Regions from separate parts of the Candidatus Enterococcus dunnyi genome, predicted to be linked through region 2. Evidence: predicted binding sites of a transcription regulator. Region 2 holds the regulator's gene; each other region holds the start of a gene.
What was found. The regulator CtsR, encoded in region 2, represses protease genes until heat stress. The targets are predictions, from matches to a motif close to TTGGTCAAAAAAGGTCAAANA.

Region 1 (4,547 bases), 1.1 Mb from region 2:
GGAGCTTCTTCAGAAACAGTTTCAGTTGAACCAGTTACACTGATCTTCCCATCATCATCCAATTTAGCCACTAAATCATGATCTTCTGGATGATCCAAATAATATTCAGCAATTCCGTCTTCGATCTGTTCTTGGATCGTTCGACGCAATGGTCTTGCACCCATAGAAGGATCGTAGCCTAAATCAACTAATTTTTCTTTTACGTCTGTTGGAACTTCGATATGGATTTTTTGATGAGCAAGTAAGCCGTTCACTTCATCCAGCATCAAGCTGACGATATTCATCAAGTTTTCTTTGCTCAAAGCTTTGAATTCGATGATACCATCAAAACGATTCAAGAACTCAGGAGTAAAGAAGTTATTCAATTGGCCTAAAACAGATTTCGTCACGCCTTCGCGAGCAGCGCCAAATCCAACGTTGGCTTCCACATTCCCAGTTCCAGCATTACTTGTCATGATGATGATCGTATCTTTGAAGCTGACTGTTCGACCTTGAGCATCTGTCAAACGTCCGTCATCAAGGATTTGCAAGAACATATGCAAAACATCTGGATGTGCTTTTTCGATTTCATCAAGTAACACTAGGCTGTATGGATTGCGGCGTACTTTTTCAGTCAATTGTCCAGCTTCATCATATCCAACATAGCCAGGAGGTGAACCGATCAATTTAGAGACACTATGTTTTTCCATATATTCACTCATGTCAAAACGAATCATTGAATCTTCTGATCCAAATAGTTCAAAGGCCAATTGTTTTGCTAATTCCGTTTTACCAACACCAGTTGGTCCAACAAATAGGAAAGAACCGATTGGTCGATTTTGTTTACCCAAACCTACACGGTTACGGCGGATCGCTTTTGAGACTTTATCGACAGCATCATCTTGTCCGACAACATGAGCTTTCAAGTCGACTGCTAAGTTCTTCAATTGTGTTTGTTCTTTTTCTTTCAGATCACCAACTGGAATCCCTGTTTTTTGTTCAACGATCGCTTCGATATTTTTCTCATCGATCACAGGTGTTTCTTCATCGCTGATTTGTTTTTCCTTCATCGCTTGTAACTTATTGATTTGATCACGGTAGTAAGCCGCCTTTTCAAAATCTTCTTCAGCAGAGGCTTGTTGTTTTTGCTGTTCTGCTTCGGCTAATTTCTTTTCGATCGTTTTTGGATCGACGATTTGAATCGTCAAATTCATTTTAGAGCCTGATTCATCTAATAGGTCGATCGCTTTATCTGGTAAGAAACGGTCTTGGATATAACGATTAGATAAGGTTGCAGCCGCTTTGATTGCTTCATCTGTATATTTTACGTGATGATAATCTTCATAGCGTTTTTGCAAACCTTTCAAGATCTTGATCGTTTCATCGACAGTGGGTTCGTCTACACGAACGGGCTGCATCCGACGTTCTAAAGCAGCGTCTTTTTCGATGATGCGGTATTCATTCAATGTTGTTGCCCCAACCATTTGGAGTTCTCCACGAGCAAGCGCAGGTTTTAAAATGTTACCGGCATCCATATTGCCGTCACCAGCAGCACCGGCACCGACAATTTCATGGACTTCATCGATAAATAAGATAACATTTTCAGCTTGCTTGATTTCTTCGATCAATTTTTGCATGCGTTCTTCAAATTGTCCGCGAATGCCTGTTCCTTGAACTAATGAAACAACGTCTAAACGAATCACTTCTTTGTCCAATAGTTTTTGGGGAACATCACCATCGACGATTTTTTGAGCAAGTCCTTCGACAACGGCTGTTTTACCAACACCGGGTTCACCGATCAAGACAGGATTATTTTTTGTCCGGCGATTGAGAATTTCGATCACACGCTTGATTTCTTCATCACGACCGACAACAGGATCGATATCACCATTGCGAGCTGCTTGAGTGATATTGATACCATATTCTCCAAGTAAGCCGTCCGCTTGTGCGACACCGCCGCGAGGAGGTTGTCCGCCATTGAAGCCGTTACCGTCACCAAACTGTGTTGGAGGGACTTGGCCATTCGGGTTACCTTGTTGTTCCTGCATTTGACGAGATAAAGAGCGGTAGAGATCATCTAAACTTCCAAAACCAAATGGATCTTGCTGAGACATTGTTGGTTGATTATCATTTGCTTGTGCTTTTAATTTTTGGTAGCAACTTTGGCAATAGTCTAATTGTTTTCTTTGACCATTGACATTCGCATATAAATGGATCGTTGCTGGATTTTGCTGACAATTTTGACAGATCATAGGATAAAACACGTCCTTTCAAAATAAGACTAATCATGTATCAAAGTCATTAATAAGAAAGTCAAAAACCAATTGACCATTTTTGACCTTTGAGAATATTATAGCATCTTTCTCAGAAGAATCAAGCAATTGAACTTTAAATAGAATCCGATCACACATATAAAAATCGAGAAATAGCTTAGACAAATACTTCATTTTGTCATACAATAACCTCAGTCTAAAAATATACAGAAAGCGGTGAATAAATAATGGTCGAGAATTCGTTTGAAGAACAAATCAATGCGCTGAAAGAAGGAACGATCTCTGAGCTGATCGTTGATCCGCAGGATTTTCCTGCGTTTAGGGAAGCGTGGAAGAATTTACCAGATCGGATGTCGATTGTCGGAGAAGCTGGATTAAATGGACGAATTATATATCATTATATGAAAGAAGAAAATTAAGAGGGCCGTTCAATCAATAAAAAATAGGTGAAAAGTGTTGTATCTACTTTAAAAAAATGGTAATCTTAAAAATTGAAAGGGTCTTTTCTTGATGTCTGTTTTATTCGAATCAAGCAGAGAAAGGAAAACCCTAACATAAAAAATTATTTTACTTACGAAGGAGACCGATTCATATGGAAAAGAAAGATTTTCACATCGTAGCAGAAACAGGGATTCACGCTCGTCCAGCTACATTATTAGTACAAACTGCAAGTAAATTCAACTCAGATATCAACTTAGAATACAAAGGTAAATCTGTTAACCTTAAATCAATCATGGGCGTTATGTCTCTAGGCGTTGGCCAAGGTTCAGACGTTACTATCTCAGTTGATGGTGTAGACGAAGCTGATGCATTAGCAGCAATCGTTGACACAATGAAAAAAGAAGGATTGTCAGAATAATGTCTGATATGCTAAAAGGAATTGCCGCAAGTGATGGTGTCGCTATCGCTAAAGCTTACCTGTTAGTTCAACCTGATTTATCTTTCGACAAAAAATCTGTAGAAGATACTGCTGCGGAAGAAAGACGTTTAGATGATGCTTTAGCAAAATCAACGACTGAACTGCAAGCAATCAGAGAAAAAGCAGCTCAAAGCCTTGGCGAAGAAGAAGCGCAAGTTTTTGATGCGCATTTGATGGTTTTATCTGACCCTGAAATGATTGGTCAAATCAAACAAAACATCCAAGATAATAAAGTAAACGCTGAAGCAGCATTAAAAGAAGTGACTGATATGTATATCGGTATGTTCGAAGCAATGGATGACAATGCCTACATGCAAGAACGTGCAGCAGATATTCGCGACGTTGCAAAACGTATTTTAGCTCACTTACTAGGAGTTACGCTTCCTAATCCTTCAATGATCAACGAAGAAGTGGTTGTGGTTGCTCATGACTTGACTCCAAGTGATACTGCTCAGTTAGACCGTACATATGTGAAAGCATTTGTAACGGATATCGGTGGACGTACGTCTCACTCTGCTATTATGGCGCGTTCTCTTGAAATTCCTGCGATCGTAGGAACAAAAGAAATCACTGCAAAAGTGAAAGAAGGCGATATTTTAGCGGTAAACGGGATCGATGGCGATGTGATCGTTCATCCAACGGACGCTGAAAAAGCTGATTTTGAAGCAAAAGGTAAAGCGTATGCTGACCTTAAAGCTGAATGGGATAAATTAAAACATGCTGAAACAGTGACTGCTGACGGCAAACATATCGAATTAGCTGCCAATATTGGTACACCTAAAGATTTAGAAGGCGTACACAACAATGGCGGAGAAGCTGTTGGTTTATACCGTACAGAATTCTTATACATGGATTCTCCGGACTTCCCAACAGAAGAAGATCAATATGTTGCATACAAAGCTGTACTAGAAGGCATGGACGGCAAACCTGTCGTGGTTCGTACAATGGATATCGGTGGAGACAAAGAATTACCTTATCTTCAATTACCGCATGAAATGAATCCGTTCTTAGGTTACCGTGCATTACGTATCAGCTTATCTGAACGCGGCGACGATATGTTCCGCACACAAATGCGTGCATTATTACGTGCTTCTGTTCATGGTAACTTACGTATCATGTTCCCAATGGTTGCTACATTGAAAGAATTCAGAGCAGCGAAGAAAATCTTCGATGAAGAAAAAGCAAAATTAGTTTCTGAAGGAACAAGCGTATCTGATACGATTCAAGTCGGTATCATGATCGAAATTCCTGCAGCAGCTGTGATTGCGGATAAATTCGCCAAAGAAGTTGACTTCTTTAGTATCGGAACAAATGACTTGATCCAATACACAATGGCAGCAGACCGTATGAACGAACGTGTTTCTTACCTATACCAA
Region 2 (4,547 bases):
GAAATTTTAGTACCTGTGAAGATGCAGGTTACCCGCGACAGGACGGAAAGACCCCATGGAGCTTTACTGTAGCTTGATATTGAGTGTTTGTACCACATGTACAGGATAGGTAGGAGCCGATGAAACCGGAACGCTAGTTTCGGTGGAGGCGCTGGTGGGATACTACCCTTGTGTTATGAACCCTCTAACCCGCAGCCCTAATCGGGCTGGGAGACAGTGTCAGGTGGGCAGTTTGACTGGGGCGGTCGCCTCCTAAAAGGTAACGGAGGCGCCCAAAGGTTCCCTCAGAATGGTTGGAAATCATTCGCAGAGTGTAAAGGCAGAAGGGAGCTTGACTGCGAGACTTACAAGTCGAGCAGGGACGAAAGTCGGGCTTAGTGATCCGGTGGTTCCGCATGGAAGGGCCATCGCTCAACGGATAAAAGCTACCCTGGGGATAACAGGCTTATCTCCCCCAAGAGTCCACATCGACGGGGAGGTTTGGCACCTCGATGTCGGCTCGTCGCATCCTGGGGCTGTAGTCGGTCCCAAGGGTTGGGCTGTTCGCCCATTAAAGCGGCACGCGAGCTGGGTTCAGAACGTCGTGAGACAGTTCGGTCCCTATCCGTCGCGGGCGTTGGAAATTTGAGAGGAGCTGTCCTTAGTACGAGAGGACCGGGATGGACTTACCGCTGGTGTACCAGTTGTTCTGCCAAGGGCATTGCTGGGTAGCTATGTAGGGAAGGGATAAACGCTGAAAGCATCTAAGTGTGAAGCCCACCTCAAGATGAGATTTCCCATTTCTTTAAGAAAGTAAGACCCCTCAGAGATGATGAGGTAGATAGGTTGGAAGTGGAAGTGCAGTGATGTACGGAGCGGACCAATACTAATCGGTCGAGGACTTAACCAAAAGAAATAAAATAAATGATCTTGGTAAGTAGTGATTACAAGCTTCAATCCAGTTTTGAGTGAATCATCACTCAATTGAATACAACAACACCCAGTGTGGTGGCGATAGCGAGAAGGATACACCTGTTCCCATGCCGAACACAGAAGTTAAGCTTCTTAGCGCCGATTGTAGTGAAGGGTTTCCCTTTGTGAGAGTAGGACGTCGCCGCGCTAAACGTGTTGTATTGGAGGTTTAGCTCAGCTGGGAGAGCACCTGCCTTACAAGCAGGGGGTCAGCGGTTCGATCCCGTTAACCTCCATTTTTTGAGCCGTTAGCTCAGTTGGTAGAGCATCTGACTTTTAATCAGAGGGTCGCAGGTTCGAGCCCTGCACGGCTCATAGAAATATTTTGCGGGTGTGGCGGAATTGGCAGACGCACTAGATTTAGGATCTAGCGCCTTACGGCGTGGGGGTTCAAGTCCCTTCACCCGCATATTTTAAGTCTCGTTGATAAACTTGGCGAAATACGCCGGCTTAGCTCAGTTGGTAGAGCATCTGATTTGTAATCAGAGGGTCGAGGGTTCAAGTCCTTTAGCCGGCATCAAACTGCGGAAATAGCTCAGTGGTAGAGCACCACCTTGCCAAGGTGGGGGTCGCGGGTTCGAACCCCGTTTTCCGCTTAGCTTGTTCATTCGCCGGGGTGGCGGAACTGGCAGACGCACAGGACTTAAAATCCTGCGGTGAGTGATCACCGTACCGGTTCGATTCCGGTCCTCGGCATTCATCACAACTTTGCTTGAGATGACATTAGCACCCATAGCTCAACTGGATAGAGTGTTTGACTACGAATCAAAAGGTTAGGGGTTCGACTCCCTTTGGGTGCATAGTTAAAGGTTTGACTGCGAGTTAGAAGGTAAGTAACACAGTTCCTTTTAATCGTTTAGTCTTTTTTTATTATTATAATTGCGGGAAGTAGCTCAGCTTGGTAGAGCACTTGGTTTGGGACCAAGGGGTCGCAGGTTCGAATCCTGTCTTCCCGATTAAAAGAACAGAGTATGCTCTGTTCTTTTTTGTTATATATTTAGTTTGTAATTTCCTAAATATATTTACCTTTTCTTAGTTAATTAGGCATTCTCCTTTATTAAACAGTTGAAATTGGGTATAATTAAGGTCAGTATTAGTCAAGGGAAAAGGATGAGGACTATGAGTAATCAAAATACTTCAGATTTGATTGAAGCATATTTAAAGAAAATTCTTGAAGAAAGCAGTAAAATTGAAATTCGCAGGGCCGAAATGGCTCATTTATTCAATTGTGTTCCTTCCCAGATTAATTATGTGATCAATACTCGTTTCACGATTCAACGTGGCTATTCAGTTGAAAGTAAGCGTGGTGGTGGCGGTTATATCAGAATAGCTAAAGTACAAATATCTGATAGTGACCAGTTGCTGAAACAAATTGCTCAATTTACAGGGAATGAACTTTCGGAAAAAGACGCACTAATTTTTATACAGAAGCTCTATGAAGAAAAAGTTGTTACAAAACGAGAAGGAAACTTAATGCTGTCGGTGCTTGGAAAACAAGTCTTAGATAAGGCAGGACCAGATGAAGATTATTTACGTGCTCAATTGATGCATTCATTTTTAGAACGTTTGAGTTACGAGGAGGAATGATAGTATGGACGAATTATTTACAGAAAGTGCCAAGGCAGTCTTAGCCATCGCACAAGAAGAAGCGAAGTATTTTAGGCATCAATCTGTAGGTTCTGAACATTTGCTTTTAGCATTAGTACTGGAACCAAATGGAATTGCTGGAAAATCTTTACGCCAGTTGAATGCTAATAAAACAGATATACGTGAAGAAATTGAACAATTAACTGGGTACGGAACAGTTAAAGCATATCCGAAAGGAACCTATTTGCCTTATTCCCCTCGTGCAAAACAAGTTTTTGCCTATGCCGGCGATGAAGCAAAACGTTTAGGAGCTCCTAATATAGGCACTGAACATATTTTGTTAGGCTTATTACGCGATGAGGATATCCTTGCTTCACGTATTTTATTGAACTTGGGATTAAGTTTATCTAAAATGCGTCAGCTGTTAATGAAAAAAATTGGGATTACAGATCCCCAAATGAGTGGAAATGTTGGGCGCCGACGTAATAATCAAGCACAAAAAGCAGCACCTAAAGGAACTCCAACATTGGATTCGTTAGCTCGTGACTTGACTAAACTAGCACGTGAGAATGATTTAGACCCAGTTGTCGGACGTTCTCAAGAGGTCAGACGGCTGATCCAAATATTAAGTCGTCGTACCAAAAATAATCCAGTTTTAGTTGGTGAACCTGGTGTAGGTAAAACGGCAATTGCTGAAGGCTTAGCACAAAAAATTGTTAATGGTGAAGTGCCGGACGATATGCAGGAAAAACGTTTGATGATGCTGGATATGGGTGCTCTTGTTGCGGGAACGAAATATCGTGGTGAATTCGAAGATCGTTTGAAGAAAGTGATTGACGAGATCTATCAAGATGGAGAAGTGATCCTCTTTATTGATGAGCTGCATACATTGATTGGTGCAGGTGGTGCAGAGGGTGCGATCGATGCTTCAAATATCTTAAAACCAGCGCTTGCTCGTGGAGAATTACAAACAATTGGTGCGACTACATTAGATGAGTACCAAAAATATATTGAAAAAGATTCTGCTTTGGAACGTCGTTTTGCGAGAGTTCAAGTGGATGAACCAACATCAGAAGAAGCAGAAGAGATTCTAAAAGGCCTACGTTCTCGCTATGAAGAACATCATGGCGTTGAGATTACAGATGATGCCTTACATGCAGCAGTTCAGTTATCTGTTCGTTATATCAATTCTCGTCAATTACCAGATAAAGCGATTGATTTGATGGATGAATCAGCTGCTAAAGTTCGTCTAGACTTAGCAGATGAGCCTTCTGAAATTAATGAGTTGCGCTTAGATTTAGCGAATCTAATCAAGGAAAAAGAAGAAGCAATTCAGTCACAATCGTTCGAAAGTGCAGCAAGATTACGCCAAAAAGAGAAAAAAATGGCTAGAAAGCTTGAAAATATTTTATTATTAGAACAAAAAGAAGCGTCTGGTTATGCAAATCAAGTCACTGAACAAGATGTGGCAAATGTTGTGTCACAATGGACAGGTGTGCCATTACAGCAGCTAGAGAAAAAAGAAAGCGAGCGCCTGCTCGAATTAGAAAGTATCTTACACCACAGAGTTGTTGGTCAGGATGAAGCTGTTCAAGCTGTATCGCGTGCAATTCGTAGAGCCCGCAGTGGCTTGAAAGATCCGAATCGTCCAATTGGTTCATTTATGTTCCTGGGACCTACTGGAGTTGGTAAAACAGAATTAGCAAAAGCGTTGGCTGAAACAATGTTTGGCAGTGAGGATGCACTTGTGCGTGTAGATATGTCCGAATTTATGGAAAAATATAGTACAAGTCGTTTGATTGGCTCCCCTCCAGGTTATGTTGGTTATGAAGAAGGCGGACAATTGACGGAAAAAATTCGTCAAAAACCTTATTCAGTGATTTTACTTGATGAAGTAGAGAAAGCTCACCCAGATGTATTCAATATCTTGTTACAGGTATTAGACGATGGACACTTAACTGATTCTAAAGGTCGAAAAGTCGATTTTAGAAATACTATTTTAATTATGA
Region 3 (4,547 bases), 590 kb from region 2:
ATATGATCCTATATATGAATGACTATATCAGCGATTTGATCGCTAATGGAATGAGCGAAGAGGAAGCATTTGAAAAAGCCAGTGATGCTCTTCGTTTTTCAAGTCAAACAGATCAATCCGATGAACTTCAGGAACGTTTTGCTCAATATTACGCAGCGATCGATCCTGCCGATCATGAAATAATCGGGTTATTTTATGGAGGCTTTGCCGTATTGGGTTTAACGATTGGAGCATTGGTCGGCTTCTTAGCTAGCGGAGGCGTACCGGAATTTATGCATACAGGCTGGATCTACACATTGATCGGCATCTTAGCTGGCGTCTTGATCGGAACTGGATTTGGTTTGATCGCTAATGCTATTCTGACCCCAAAATCCAAAATATAGACTTGATCGAAAATACAAAAAAAGCGGTGTAGTACGAATACTACACCCTTTTTATTGTTTATTTGTAACGATCTTCAAAGTTATTGCGATCATATTCAGAATCATCTTTTTTGTCTTCATCTTTTGTTTCAGACTGGACAGTTTCTTCTGTTTTTTCACTGTTCGCTTTTACTTCTTCTGCTTCGTCGTGCAATTCTTTTTTCGCATCTTCAAAGTCTTGTTTTTCTTCAGCTTGTTTTTGTGCGTCTTTTTCTTCTAACGCACGTTTTGCTTCTTCAAATGTTTGGGCCTTTTCACTTGGGAATTGGCTATCGATAACATCTTGAGGCATAACACCATCTTCAAACAATGACTTGATGCTGCGCGCATCTAATGTTTCAAATTCAAGTAGTTTTTCTGCGATCAGTTTGTGCTGAGCACGATGTGCTTCGATGATTTCATGCGCTTTATCATGAGCTTCCATCAAGATACGGCGTACTTCTTGATCGATTTCAAATGCTACTTGTTCAGAGTAAGCTTTAGTTTGACCATAATCACGGCCAACAAAGACTTGGTGGTTTCCTTCATATTGAACAGGACCTAATTTGTCGCTCATTCCATATTCAGTGACCATACTGCGGGCAATTCCTGTTGCTTGTTCAAAGTCATTTGATGCACCAGTTGATTGAACACCGAAGATGATTTCTTCTGCTGTACGTCCGCCAAGTAAGCCGACGATTTGTTCAAACATATCTTCTTTAGTCATCAAGAATTGATCTTCTTTTGGTAAAGCGATCATATATCCGCCAGCACGTCCGCGCGGAATGATCGTTACTTTGTGAACGATACGGGCACGGCTTAGAACTAAACCAACGATCGTATGTCCCGCTTCATGATATGCAACCATTTCACGTTCTTTCTTGTTGATTACGCGATCTTTCTTCGCTGGTCCGGCAATCACGCGATCTTCTGCTTCATCCACGTCGGACGCATCGATTTTCTTTTTATTACGACGAGCTGCAACTAAAGCTGCTTCGTTTAAGACATTTTCTAAATCAGCACCAGCAAAGCCTGGTGTTTGTTGTGCAACAACTTTTAAGTCAACATCATCAGCCAACGGTTTGTTACGAGCGTGAACTTTAAGGATCGCTTCACGGCCTTTCACATCTGGACGACCAACTAAAATTTGACGGTCAAAACGACCTGGACGTAATAACGCTGGGTCTAAGACATCTGAACGGTTCGTTGCAGCAATGACGATCACGCCTTCATTCCCATCAAAACCATCCATTTCAACTAGCAACTGATTCAAGGTTTGTTCACGTTCATCGTGTCCGCCACCCATACCAGCACCACGTTGACGACCAACGGCATCGATCTCATCGATAAAGATGATCGCTGGCGCATTTTTCTTCGCTGTTTCAAACAAGTCACGAACACGGCTCGCACCGACACCGACAAACATTTCGACGAAGTCTGAACCAGAGATTGAGTAAAACGGTACGCCAGCTTCACCTGCTACGGCTTTAGCAAGTAATGTTTTACCTGTTCCTGGAGGTCCCTCTAAAAGAACACCCGCTGGGATACGTGCTCCTAATTCAACGAAGCGTCTTGGATCTTTTAAGAACTCGACTACTTCAACTAATTCTTGTTTTTCTTCTTCGGCTCCGGCTACGTCAGAGAAACGCACACGGTTCGCTTTTTTGTCTGCTTCTTTGGCTTTTGATTTACCAAAGTTCATGACACGGCCGCCGCCACCGCCACCGCCGCCTTGTTGACCCATCATCATATAGAATAAGAAGATGAATAACACGATCGGTAAGAAGCTAAATAGGATCGACAACCAAGCACCGCTTGTTGACTGTTCTTTTACTGTTAATTTTACATTATTGTCTTTCGCCATTTCTTGAATCCCTGATAAAGTGATGTCACTTGGCAGGACAATCGTTGTAAATGATTTTGTTGAAACCTCTGTCGATCCCCATAACGAAAGACCACCAGTATTTTTGATTTCTTGTTTGTCTTTATACTGACCAACGATCTTGTACACGCCATTTGTTGGCTGGATCGTCATTTCCTTGATTTTCCCTTTTTCTAATTGGGTATTAAAGGTTGAGTATTCAATATCCGGCGACTGTTGATTGCTATTTCCAAAGATGAAATATACAACCATGACCATCGCTAAAATAAGCAATACATAGTATAGGCCATTTTTCATGCCGCTATTTTTTTTATTCATGCCTGTCCTCCTTTGAACAACTGCTCGTAATTCTTGTGTTTACGGTTTATTTTTTATCAATTCTGACCATTACATTGTAACATAACTATTTCCAAGAGAGATATTAATTTGATTCGTAGATTTCTGGTTTCAAGACCCCTACGTAAGGCAGGTTCCGATAAGCTTCTGCATAGTCTAAACCATAACCGACAACGAATTCATTCGGTACATCAAAGCCAACGTAATCTGCTACGATATCTACAACACGGCCTTCTGGTTTATCTAATAATGTAACGATTTTTACAGAAGCTGCTTTTCTATATTTAAATAGATCTACTAAATAAGCTAATGTTCGGCCACTATCGATGATATCTTCAACGATCAGGATATCCCGACCTTCAACATTTGTGTCCAGATCTTTGACGATTTTCACTTCACCGGATGATACCGTTGCATTACCATAGCTTGACACGTCCATAAAATCCATTTCCAAATGCGTATCGATGCAGCGTGTAATATCAGCCATAAAAGGAATGGCACCTTTTAAAATACCGATCACTAAAGGATTCTTGCCTTTGTAATCTTCTGTCAGCTGTTTTCCAAGTTCAGCTGATTTTTCAAGGATTTGTTCTTGTGAAATCAAAACTTGCTTAATATCTTTCTCTAGCATAGTGCTCTCCTTTTCCTTGTAGGTTATTATCCCTTATTTCATCGTTCGTATTTATTGATTTTTACTCCTTTGTTTTATAAAGGAGTCTGTAGAGTATTTTATCAGTTTCTTTAGGAATACTCAAATGCGAATTTGCAAATTTAGGCATCCAAATGATCTCTCCTGTACTTGAGAGAATCAGCCACGTTTTTTCCCGAATAGAATTAGGGATTTTTTGATCGATAAATAGCCGTTTGACTCGTTTCGTTAATTTGGGTGTCAACGCGATTCGATCCCCTTCTTTCCTGTGCCGGATAGATAGCGGTAAGGGGATCTCACTGCTGATCGTCAAGGAAAGTTCCTGCCAGTTTCTAATTTTTTCAGGTTGTTCAGCATCGGCTCCTATTTGTTCTAAGCATATCCATTCATTCTCAGAAAGAAACAATTGCTCGCCTATGTTTAAAGAAAATACTTCTTTTTCTAAAGGCAATGTTTTTTTTCTCAAATAAGCAACATCATATTCCTTGATCATTTGCCAATCCTGCTCTAAGTCGACCGTCATCTGAGGCTTTGAATCATTTACCAGTGCTAAAAGCTGTTGCACTTGTTTCTGGCTGACTTTGACTTTTCGGGATACCAAAGTTTGCTGAAGGAATTGTTGGATGAAAAAAAATTGAACGCTTTTTTCTTCCTGTTTTAGCTCTTGCAATTGAATTTGCCAACCTTCTTGTGTTTCTGACACCCAACTTTGATACTTAGGCAAAATCACTGATTGGATCACTTCATCCGCATAGCTGATTTGTGTACTAAAGTCACTCATATGTTGTAAAAACTGTTGGTTTTCTTTTTTCAATAGTGGGATAACACTGTGTCTCATCCGGTTACGTACATACTCATCACTCAGATTCGTGCTATCTTCAAAATAGATAATTTTTTTCTGTTCAGCAAATTGCTCTATTTGTTCTTTCGAAAATAGTAGCAACGGACGGATCAATTGCCCTTCTCCAAACGTTTGCTGAAAACGAATGCCTACTAAATTTGCCAACGCGCTACCTCGGGTCAGCTTCATCACGATCGTTTCAGCCTGATCGTCTTTGTGGTGCGCTGTAAATAGTTTTGAATAATCGTTTTTTTTCATAAGCTCTGTAAAAAAAGTATAACGGAATTGTCGAGCTCGTGCTTCCGTATTTCGGGATTTATCAACAGCTTCCCACTTCTTACTATAGTAAGGCAGTCCTTCTTTTTGGCAATATTGCTGCAGATAGTCTGACTCTTTAGCTGATTCCGATCGTAACTGATGATTCACATGCGCTATTGC

Region 1: a site for CtsR is predicted at 2,301-2,321, ahead of A5889_RS14180 (ATP-dependent Clp protease ATP-binding subunit). Genes of this name have one in related genera too.
Region 3: a site for CtsR is predicted at 2,651-2,671, ahead of ftsH (ATP-dependent zinc metalloprotease FtsH). Genes of this name have one in related genera too.

What each region holds. Positions count from the first base shown of each region.
Region 1 is NZ_CP147246.1:3,007,702-3,012,248, forward strand. Features, by position in the region: gene A5889_RS14180 (ATP-dependent Clp protease ATP-binding subunit) at 1-2,231, opposite strand, end outside; gene A5889_RS14185 (hypothetical protein) at 2,480-2,671, shown strand; gene A5889_RS14190 (phosphocarrier protein HPr) at 2,845-3,111, shown strand; gene ptsP (phosphoenolpyruvate--protein phosphotransferase) at 3,111-4,547, shown strand, end outside.
Region 2 is NZ_CP147246.1:1,909,971-1,914,517, reverse strand. Features, by position in the region: rRNA gene A5889_RS08975 (23S ribosomal RNA) at 1-889, shown strand, start outside; rRNA gene rrf (5S ribosomal RNA) at 984-1,099, shown strand; tRNA gene A5889_RS08965 (tRNA-Val) at 1,115-1,187, shown strand; tRNA gene A5889_RS08960 (tRNA-Lys) at 1,194-1,266, shown strand; tRNA gene A5889_RS08955 (tRNA-Leu) at 1,279-1,360, shown strand; tRNA gene A5889_RS08950 (tRNA-Thr) at 1,396-1,468, shown strand; tRNA gene A5889_RS08945 (tRNA-Gly) at 1,476-1,547, shown strand; tRNA gene A5889_RS08940 (tRNA-Leu) at 1,562-1,647, shown strand; tRNA gene A5889_RS08935 (tRNA-Arg) at 1,678-1,751, shown strand; tRNA gene A5889_RS08930 (tRNA-Pro) at 1,834-1,907, shown strand; gene A5889_RS08925 (CtsR family transcriptional regulator) at 2,071-2,538, shown strand; gene A5889_RS08920 (ATP-dependent Clp protease ATP-binding subunit) at 2,543-4,547, shown strand, end outside.
Region 3 is NZ_CP147246.1:2,504,021-2,508,567, reverse strand. Features, by position in the region: gene A5889_RS11695 (hypothetical protein) at 1-383, shown strand, start outside; gene ftsH (ATP-dependent zinc metalloprotease FtsH) at 442-2,601, opposite strand; gene hpt (hypoxanthine phosphoribosyltransferase) at 2,705-3,250, opposite strand; gene tilS (tRNA lysidine(34) synthetase TilS) at 3,312-4,547, opposite strand, start outside.